3 regions of the Oceanobacillus sp. M65 genome follow, and region 2 is predicted to be linked to each of the others. Evidence: a T-box and tRNA genes for the amino acid it is inferred to sense, from the RefSeq annotation. Region 2 holds a T-box; the other regions hold tRNA genes.
What was found. A T-box is a leader RNA that pairs with one kind of tRNA and senses whether it is charged. The one in region 2 lies ahead of argS (arginine--tRNA ligase), so its partner is inferred to be a tRNA-Arg.
Positions count from the first base shown of each region.

Region 1: it encodes a tRNA-Arg, which carries the amino acid that the T-box ahead of argS (arginine--tRNA ligase) is inferred to sense. The anticodon was not compared.
Region 3: it encodes a tRNA-Arg, which carries the amino acid that the T-box ahead of argS (arginine--tRNA ligase) is inferred to sense. The anticodon was not compared.

Region 1 is NZ_JBQQCJ010000001.1:1,423,617-1,426,900, forward strand. It holds gene ACTWPF_RS06710 (ABC transporter ATP-binding protein) at 1-104, opposite strand, end outside; gene ACTWPF_RS06715 (ABC transporter ATP-binding protein) at 73-1,104, opposite strand; tRNA gene ACTWPF_RS06720 (tRNA-Arg) at 1,275-1,350, shown strand; gene ACTWPF_RS06725 (shikimate kinase) at 1,470-1,982, opposite strand; gene aroD (type I 3-dehydroquinate dehydratase) at 2,166-2,921, shown strand; gene ACTWPF_RS06735 (fumarylacetoacetate hydrolase family protein) at 2,941-3,284, shown strand, end outside.
Region 2 is NZ_JBQQCJ010000004.1:227,412-230,695, reverse strand. It holds gene argS (arginine--tRNA ligase) at 1-1,602, opposite strand, end outside; T-box leader at 1,643-1,854, opposite strand; gene ACTWPF_RS16210 (GNAT family N-acetyltransferase) at 1,900-2,361, opposite strand; gene ACTWPF_RS16205 (ABC transporter permease) at 2,458-3,284, opposite strand, start outside.
Region 3 is NZ_JBQQCJ010000001.1:72,002-75,285, forward strand. It holds gene ACTWPF_RS00390 (DUF6366 family protein) at 1-92, shown strand, start outside; gene ACTWPF_RS00395 (PAS domain S-box protein) at 283-1,050, opposite strand; tRNA gene ACTWPF_RS00400 (tRNA-Arg) at 1,302-1,374, opposite strand; gene ACTWPF_RS00405 (deoxynucleoside kinase) at 1,698-2,342, shown strand; gene ACTWPF_RS00410 (deoxynucleoside kinase) at 2,379-3,062, shown strand; gene proC (pyrroline-5-carboxylate reductase) at 3,278-3,284, opposite strand, start outside.

The DNA of each region.
Region 1 (3,284 bases), on a different contig from region 2:
ATTCCATCCACAGCTTTTACCATGTCTTTATTACGTGAAAATAGCGAAGTACCATTTATAGGAAAATGTTTTTTAAGATTTTTCACTTCCAATAGGGGTTTCATTGAAGGATTCCTCCTCGCTAATAACTTTGTCATGAAGGAAGCATCTAACTGCATGGTTATCTTCTACATTCTTTAACTCGGGATCTGCATGCAGACAGCTCTCCATTGCAAATTTACATCGTGGTGCAAAATTGCAGCCAGTAGGGAGAGAACGCAAATCAGGTGGCATCCCGGAAATAGCTTCAAGTTTTTGCTTCTTTTCCGTGATCTTAGGAATCGAGTGCATGAGACCAAGTGTATAAGGGTGTTTTCCATTATCGAATAACTTTTTTGTCTCCGTGTACTCTGCTGGCTTTCCAGCGTACATTACCATCACCCTGTCACAAACTTCGGCAACCACTCCAAGATCATGTGTAATCATAACGAGTGCCATATCGAGTTCTTTCTGCATTTTCTTAAACAACTCCAAAATTTGCGCTTGAATGGTCACGTCTAAAGCGGTAGTTGGCTCATCTGCAATAAGCAGAGAGGGATTACATGATAAAGCGATTGCGATCATAACCCGTTGCCTCATTCCCCCACTGAATTCATGAGGGTAATTACGAATTCTGTTTCGTGCATCGGGAATTCCAACGAGATCTAGTAACTCCAATGCCCGATCAAATGCCTGTTTTCTAGTTAGCTTTTCATGTGCCAAAATGGTTTCAACCAGCTGTCTTTCTACGGTAAGAACTGGGTTAAGGGAAGTCATCGGGTCCTGAAAAACCATTGCAATTTCCTTCCCACGTATGGCTCTCATCTCCTTGGGTGATTTTCTTAATAAGTCTTCTCCCTTAAATAAAACCTCTCCGTCCACAATCCGGCCAGGGGGAGAAGGTATCAGTCCAAGGATAGATAATGCCGTGATACTTTTTCCAGAACCGGATTCGCCAACTATTCCTAGTGTTTCTCCAGGTTTCACAGAAAGGTCCACCCCGTCAACTGCCTTCACCACACCGGACTTGGTAAAAAAATGTGTATGCAGGTTTCTTACTTCAAGAAGTGATGAATCAATTTGCATAGGACTCCTCCTCATAGATTGCTGCTAATAAATTATATGAAACATGCCCATGATTTAATAACTTACTAGTTGAAAAACAGTACTTTCGTGCCTTTTTTTTATAAAAAGCTTGTATCTAATATTTAGGGGCGTTATAATAGCCTATGTGTCTTATTTGAAAAATAGAATTTGCGCCCGTAGCTCAGTTGGATAGAGCACTGGTTTCCGGTACCAGGTTTGTCGGGGGTTCAAATCCCTCCGGGCGCGCTATAAAAAGAAAGAGACAGCTCTTGGAAAATCCAAGAGCTGTCTCTTTTTTATTTATCTTCGTTCAACTAACAATCAGTAGGGGAAGAATGAAAACCCCCACTGATTGAAGGTTCACTTTATAATAATTGTATTATTTCGTCGGCGGCTTCGTCGATGGATAAATGGTCCGTGTTAATTTTCAGATGGTATTCCTGGTAGATTTTTTCTCTAGCATGAAACAGAGTTTTCATTTCATTAAGGCTCTTCCCTTGTAGCACGGGTCTTGTCTCGATGAGTTGTTCACACCGATCGACCCATTTATCCCAGGATAGTTCCAAATGGATAACATAACAGGATGCCATACAAATTTCTCTCACTTCTGGCTGCAGAAATGCTCCGCCTCCTAAAGATAGAACCTTCTTTTTTTCCTGACTATAGGATTGAATCATTACTTTTTCTTTTTCTCGAAAATATTCTTCGCCATATTTACGAAATATTTCCGGCACAGGAAGCTCATGTGCTTTTTCAATCTCTGCATCGATATCGATAAGCTGTCTCCCTGTTTTTTTCGCTAAGGCTTGTCCTATAGATGTTTTTCCGACCCCCATAAATCCAGTTAAGGCAATGCTTTTCTTGTCTTCTCGCTCCATTGTCACCCTCATTTCGCAATGTAATTAATTTATTCTAGTATAGGGGAAAGATATCATATTGTAACGTTGTATGGTAAGAGAGTCACTTTTTTATACTTTAAAGAGACAGCTAGTAAATTATCTGAAAATGTTGGGCTAAAAATGATAGAATAGTTATAGAGAAATACTACTGGAGGATAACAAATGAAATCAATAAAGGTAAAACACATTACAATAGGAGAAGGGACTCCCAAAATAATAGTTCCTATTATGGGAGACTCTGAGAGCGAATTACTGGAAGAGATCGATTATATTAAAGAGTTGAATCCGGATGTTATCGAATGGCGGGCAGATGCTTTTAAAAGAGTGGCAGATTACGCTGCAGTAAAGCATATGCTGAGCCTAATTCGAGAGCAGGTACCTAACACACCACTTTTATTCACCTTTCGAACCGAACAAGAGGGCGGTAATTGCCCTATGCCCTTAGTCGACTATTTTAATCTAACAAAAGTTGTACTTGATACAAAACTAGTAGAACTCGTAGATATGGAATTACTTACAGATGAAACCATGCTACGAGAAATGATGAACCATGCAAAACAGCAAGGCGTAAAGATTATCCTGTCTAACCATGAATTCACCCACACGCCTGCAAAGGAAACCTTGCTTTTTCGTTTGCAAAAAATGGCCTCACTTGGTGCGGATATTCCTAAAATTGCGGTGATGCCACAGACGGTGAAGGATTTGTTAACACTATTGGATGTGACCCAGGAGGCGAAGGAATCAGGACTGCCTGTCATTACTATGGCGATGGGGAAACTAGGTTTATTAAGCCGTCTGTCTGGAGAAATTTTTGGAAGTGCTGCTACGTTTGCTGCTGGAAAGCACCAATCTGCACCCGGCCAGATCTCCGTCTCACAACTAAGAGAGGTACAAGACATTATCCATCAACACTCCTAAATTATAAAGAGGTGAGAATATGAAACTTGTTAGCTATAGAAAAGGAAAAAATAGCCCATTTCGGATTGGGGCAATGTTAGATAAAAAGAATGTATTGGACCTGGAGTATGCATTTAGACAAATGGAGATGGCAAATGGGGGAGAAGGTACAGAGAACTTTCCAGCAGACCCAAATGCCTTTTTTCTAGCTGGGCCAGATGCAATAGAACTAGCAAAACAGGCTTTGGACTTTGTTGAACGTACACACGTTGAGCGATTACAGTTTGATAGGGAAGAGGTCGAATTGGGTACGCCTATTTCGCGACCTGGAAAGATCATCTGTGTTGGGAAAAATTATGCTGAGCATGCAGCAGAAATGAAAAG
Region 2 (3,284 bases):
TAATTTGTTATCCTCTTGTAGAATTTTGCAGTGCGCATAGTATTTATTAAATTCTCGGCATAACGAGAGAAGGTAAGTTGCAATCTCAGAAGGGTTTGCCTGTTCATAGCTTTCTTGAACTTTGGTTGGAAAATCCATCAGCTTTTTCACTACAGACCAACTAAGGCCATCTGACAAACCGTCAATGCTTTCACTACCCTTATAACGATTCGATTTTCGTAGAATGGAACAGGCTCTTGCATGTGTATACTGCACATATGGACCGGTCGCACCTTCAAATCGCAGCATGTCCTTAAGGGAAAATTCAACAGAATGCTGGGGATCTGTTTTTAAGTCTTGAAAAATGATTGCCCCAATTCCAACATCGTGAGCGACTTTAGATTTGTTTTGCAAAGTAGGATTCTTTTCTTCGATGCTTTTCTCTGCCATCGCAATCGCTTCCCTTAATACATTCTCTAAGAGGACGACCTTTCCCTTTCTTGTTGACATCTTTTTACCGTTTTGCAAAATAAACCCGAAAGGAAGATGCTCTAGCTGACTTGCCCAATTAAATCCTAGCTTTTTTAATACCAAAAAAACTTGCTGAAAATGGAGACTTTGCTCCTGTCCAACAACATAGACTGATTTGGCAAACTGGTACTTTTTATGTCGGTAGATGGCCGCAGTCAAATCTCTTGTCGCATAGAGTGTTGCCCCATCCGACTTGCGAATTAGACAAGGAGGTAAATTATGCTCCTCCAAGGTAACAACTTCTGCACCCTGAGAAGTAGAAAGCAACCTCTCTCCCTTTAGTAACTGAATCGTTTCCTCCATTTTATCATTGTAAAAAGCTTCCCCATTGTATGAATCAAAGGTTACGTTTAAAAGCTTATAAATGCCTTTAAATTCTTCCAAGGAGACTTCTCGAAACCACTGCCATAATTCCAACGCTTTTTTATCCCCTTGTTCGAGTTTAAGAAACCAGAGACGTCCTTCCTCTTCCAGCCTTGAGTCCACTTCCGCTTCCTCATGAAAACGAACATAAAGCTTTAATAGTTCCTTAATAGGATCTTGGCGTACAACCTGCTCATTCCCCCAACGATAATAACCAGAAATGAGTTTTCCAAACTGTGTACCCCAATCCCCTAAATGATTAATACGTATTGCCTTGTAACCGCATTTTTCTAATATATTGGCATAAGCGTTTCCTATCACTGTGGAGCGTAGGTGGCCCATTGAAAAAGGCTTTGCAATATTGGGAGAAGAGAAGTCTATTGTTACCTTTTTTCCTTGCCCTATAGACAGTGACCCATATGCTTCTTTTTTCGTTTGAATCTCCACTAATACTTCCTTACTAACGTGTTTCTTATTTAAAAAACAATTTACATAGGGTCCTTCAGAGACTACTTTACTAAAATAAGAACTTTTTGTTTTAGTTGCTAATTCCGTTGCAATAGAAGCTGGATTCTTCTTGTATACCTTTGCCAGTTCAAAACACGGGAAAGCAAGATCTCCTTGTTCCTGATATTTTGGGAACTCAATTTTCTCTAAAACTTCATCCTCTGTTAATACCCCTATCGTTTCTTCTGCAATTTTCTTAGCAAATAGCTGTTTACCCTTCACCCCATCATCTCCTTTTCAATATAAAAAAATCCCGCCTCTATATAGAGACGAGATTACCCGCGGTACCACTCTTTTTGTTCAAATTGAACCAAGCTTGAAATGATTAACGTTCATCAACCGGCACACCCTACTAGCACTCGTTCAGGCTGCTTCTCAGAAGTCCGCTTCATTATCACTGTTCTGTTAGGCTCACACCAAATCCTAACTCGCTTAAGAATCTATGATAATTACTCTCTTCTTCACAGAATTCACTTATAATTTTTGTAATCATAGCTGAAATCACGCTCCATGTCAACTCTATAAATGATATTTCATGCCTTCATGAGAATCGATAAAGCCTAACTTTTTATAAAATCGAAGTGCGTCTGGCCGTTGTTTATCTGTAGTTAGCTGCACCACATGACATCCTTTTTCCTTTGCCCGTTGGATAGCCCACGTCATTAGCTGCTCCCCAATTCCGCTCCCACGTGCCCTTGAATGTACTCTAACACTCTCAATTAATGCTCTCCACCCACCTTTATAGGTTAAATACGGGATATAGGTTAGCTGGAGAACCCCGATAACTTTTTCACTTTTTACCGCGACAACTAATTCATTGTTATGATCCTGATCAATTGCCTGAAAAGCCTCCAAGTAGCATGTAGGAAGTGGCTGTTCATAACGCTCTCGCTTATTCCCAAGCTCATCATCTGCAAGCATTTGCACAATCTCACTAACATCCTCTTCCATAGCTATTCGAAAACGAATAGTAGTATTCATTCTCATCCCCACCTATTTTACTTTCATCATACGACGGCTATCTACTCTCTGCATAATACCGATTTGTAATCGAAGTCAATAAGTAAGGTTAATACATCATCCTTCTTGTTTACTAGATTTGAACATATACATGCTCCATCCAAGTAGGAGAACCGCCAGGAGAAAAACTGCTGGAAAACTTTGATACCATGGTGCCTCATTTTGTAAAAGAAGTATATTATCTGGGTAAACTTGGCGAAACGGATTGAGCCAGGCCATACTCCCAGAAGGTAAAAGCCACCATAAAGCAAATCCTCCTAACAGTGTAACGAGAACTGCAAATAGAGTAGCCAATGACTGCTTGATTAGGAGGCTAAACAGGAAGCAGAGAGTGATTACTAGAATAATAGTGGTAGAGATAAGGGCAAGCCCTTGAAGCATATACGTTTTGACAGTAAGGAATTGTATCCCCCCATTTTCCTCAAAGAGGACAGGGTAATTAAACGTTCCCTTATCTCCAAAGAAAAATCCTATTAAGAAGGTAAAGCCAAAGATCCCCACCATTGCTAGCAGATAAGTAATGATAGCACTTGCAAATTTGCTCGTTATAATTTGGTGTTTTTCTAATGGTTGAGTAAACAGTAGATTCACAGAACGATTTTCAAACTCCCCTGATAACGTGTCACCAATAATTAATAGCATGAGAATAATTGCCCCAGCATTTATAAAGAGGGTCAAAATTTGTTTTAAAAAGTTGGGTAGTGCTGTGCTATAACGGTCGTGCTGTGGCATGATATCTTCATCTACCAATTTTTGATTCATGGCCGTTCGGTAATTGATTTCCTTTATTGGAATGGTTGTTTCTCCCCCTGACTCCACATAGCTAGTCAGTTCATTATAGTATTGGTTTTCCAAGTTCAGTTGCTGTTTCCATTCGTCTGTAT
Region 3 (3,284 bases), on a different contig from region 2:
ATTTAGTTGGTGCTCTAGGCTGGAAGGGGACTTTACTCCTCATCATCCTGATGATAATTGGCTTTTTCGTCGTATCGATATTTGTTAATTAATACCTTCATTATCTTATGTTAAAAGAGATGATCTATTACGTGCTTTTAAAAGAAAAGAAGATAAACATACCTGTCCACAACAAAGCGAAATCTCCATTTTGAATACTCATAGAGAGCAAGGAATGGAGATTTAACCAAATTAGTGTTCTAAGTAGGAATATCTTTATGAATTAATTCTCTTCAAAAAGAATTAATTATTATTCTTAAACTCTATACCCAAGTATGAAAGTGCATCCTTTACTGTAGTCATTACTGGAATAGAGGCCAAATTTAGATTAAGATTTGTTGCTACCATGGCTAACTCAGGTCGTAGCCCTGTGATAATGGTTTGCACGCCAAGCAGAGATAGTACCTTGTTTATTTTAAAAAGTTGATCTGCCACCACATTATCAAGATTATAGATACCAGAGAAATCAATAATTAAAGAACTTATATTTTGATCTTGAACCTTTGATGGTACAATATCTACTAGCTGTCTTGCTCTTTGGTCATCAAAACTGCCTGCTAATGGGAGAATTGCTAATCCGTTAAGTAATGGTACAAGGGTTGCAGATAATTCATTTACTTGTGCCGTCATTTCTATTTGCCTCTGATCAGCTTTTTTTCGTTCTGTAATGTCTCTTACATATGTTTGTATAGCTCTTTTACCCTCGACTACTATAGGGTGACAATATAGTTCAACCTCCACTGTCGTTCCGTCAATTCTATAAACAGTTTCCTCGATAACATCTGCCGGGCGCCCATAGGCAGATTGTATTCTATTTCTAATCGAGTCCTTTGAAGTCTCTTTGAATATGTCTAACGGACTAGACCCGATAATCTCTTTTTTAGTGGCACCGAAAAGTTCTTCTGCCGCTCGATTTATGTACATAATTTGATAATCAGTATGGATGATAAGAGGATCCAAAGAGTACTCTATCACCTCAAGATAGTCGATTTCTGATATTTTGTTACTCATGATATTCCCTCCCAAAACAACTGCTTTTAAATTTAGCCAAGTACTATAATGAATCTGTTCATTATATCAAAGAATATTTACTAATGACATTATTAGAGAGCGTCTGATTTAATAGAAACATACTAAATTCCTAAGCCCTAGGCTCTCTATGCTTATATTGCTTAATGCGGTTTACCTTGTTTAGAAAACACAAAAAACCCCCTTTCCATTAAAAACGGAAAGAGGGCGCTAAGTATCCATTAAACTAGTAATGCCCCCGGCAGGATTCGAACCTGCGACACACGGTTTAGGAAACCGATGCTCTATCCCCTGAGCTACGAGGGCCCGAAAAAAATGCTACATACTTACTAATCGCTACCAGTATTCGCCACATCCAGCTCCAGCGCCCAGAAACTAGCTAGACTTCCCTCACCTTCGTACGATAAGTCAACATCAACTCCCTTCGGTCGCTGTGTTTCCTTTATCTCCTACGGATCAGTCCAGTCCGTACTTAACGGCCACTTACGCTTTTGTTCAACGTACAAATCATTATACAAAAAGGAGGGCAATTTGAAAAGCATAACATTTTTTTCACATGGTATGGGCTACCGTTGTGTGGTAAAATATAATACATCTTGTTCAATGGAATATGGATTGGAGGAATAGCCATGTCAGGAGTTCCTTTTATCGCAATAGAAGGACCAATCGGGATTGGAAAGACATCCCTAGCTAAAAAACTTTCTGTTCATTATGACTTTCACTTATTAAAGGAAATTGTTGAGGAAAACCCTTTTCTCGGTAAATTCTATGATGATATTGACGAGTGGAGCTTTCAAACAGAAATGTTTTTTTTATGCAATCGATTTAAACAGCTTGAAGATATCGAGAAAAAGTTTTTAAACCAGGACAAAGCCGCTGTAGCGGATTATCATATATCGAAAAACATGATCTTTGCAAAGCGTACTTTACAGCCAGATAAGTTTGAGAAATATGAACAAATATATCATATTTTAACTCGCGATATGCCTGTGCCTAACATGATGATTTATCTGCATGCGAGTTTGGATACCATTCTCGAACGTATCCGGATGCGTGGACGGGATATTGAACAGAACATTAAAGCATCCTATCTTGCACAACTTGCACAGGACTATGAGGACTATATGAATGAATTTGAAATACTTCATCCAGATATCCCCGTGATTCGAATTGATGGAGACAAGGTTGATTTTGTAAAGCATCAGCATGATTTGGATGGGATTATAGAGCAGGTCGATAAACAACTGCAAAGCTTCCGTGCAATGAGACGATAGGTGAACAGCGTAAATATGAAAAAAGGGGAACTACCGATGAATTTAAGAGAAAAATACCTTATACCAAATGACAGCATTATAACGATTGCCGGTACAGTTGGTGTCGGGAAATCGACGATGACAAAGGCCTTGGCGAATGCATTACAGTTTAAAACATCCTTTGAAAAAGTGGACACAAATCCATATTTGGAAAATTTCTATGCAGACTTTGAGCGTTGGAGTTTCCATTTACAAGTCTACTTCCTAGCTGAGCGCTTCAAAGAACAAAAGAAAATCTTTGAATACGGCGGTGGCTTTATCCAGGATCGTTCTATCTATGAGGATACTGGTATATTTGCTAAAATGCATTACGAAAATGGAACGATGTCAAAAACGGATTATGACACCTATACAAATCTATTTGAAGCCATGGTGATGACCCCTTATTTCCCACACCCTGATCTACTTATTTATTTAGAAGGTTCATTTGACGAAGTCGTGGACCGTATTCAAGAACGTGGTAGGGAAATGGAGAAAAGCACACCTAATTCATATTGGGAAGAAATGTACAACCGTTATTCCAATTGGATTGATAACTTTAATGCCTGCCCAATTTTGCGCATTAATATCTCAGATTATGATCTAATGAAAAAAGAAGATTCCATTGAGCCAATCCTTGAAAAAATTGGCCATTTTATTCAGCAGTCCAGACGCTGGAAATCCAGAGAAATTATGAAATAAAACCAAACTATTAATTGAAAACACCCTATTGTAAAAGAGTGCCAATCTGGCTTTTTCACAGTAGGGTGTTTTATATGACGAGGCATGCTCTACAGTTAAATAAAAATCCAGATGGCAATCAAAACAATAGCGAGTATAGCCCAAAAGAAAAATTGCTTGTTAAATCCTTTACTCTTTTCCCCCATTCAGCCTTCCCCCTAATCGTTTATTGCTCATTAGCCA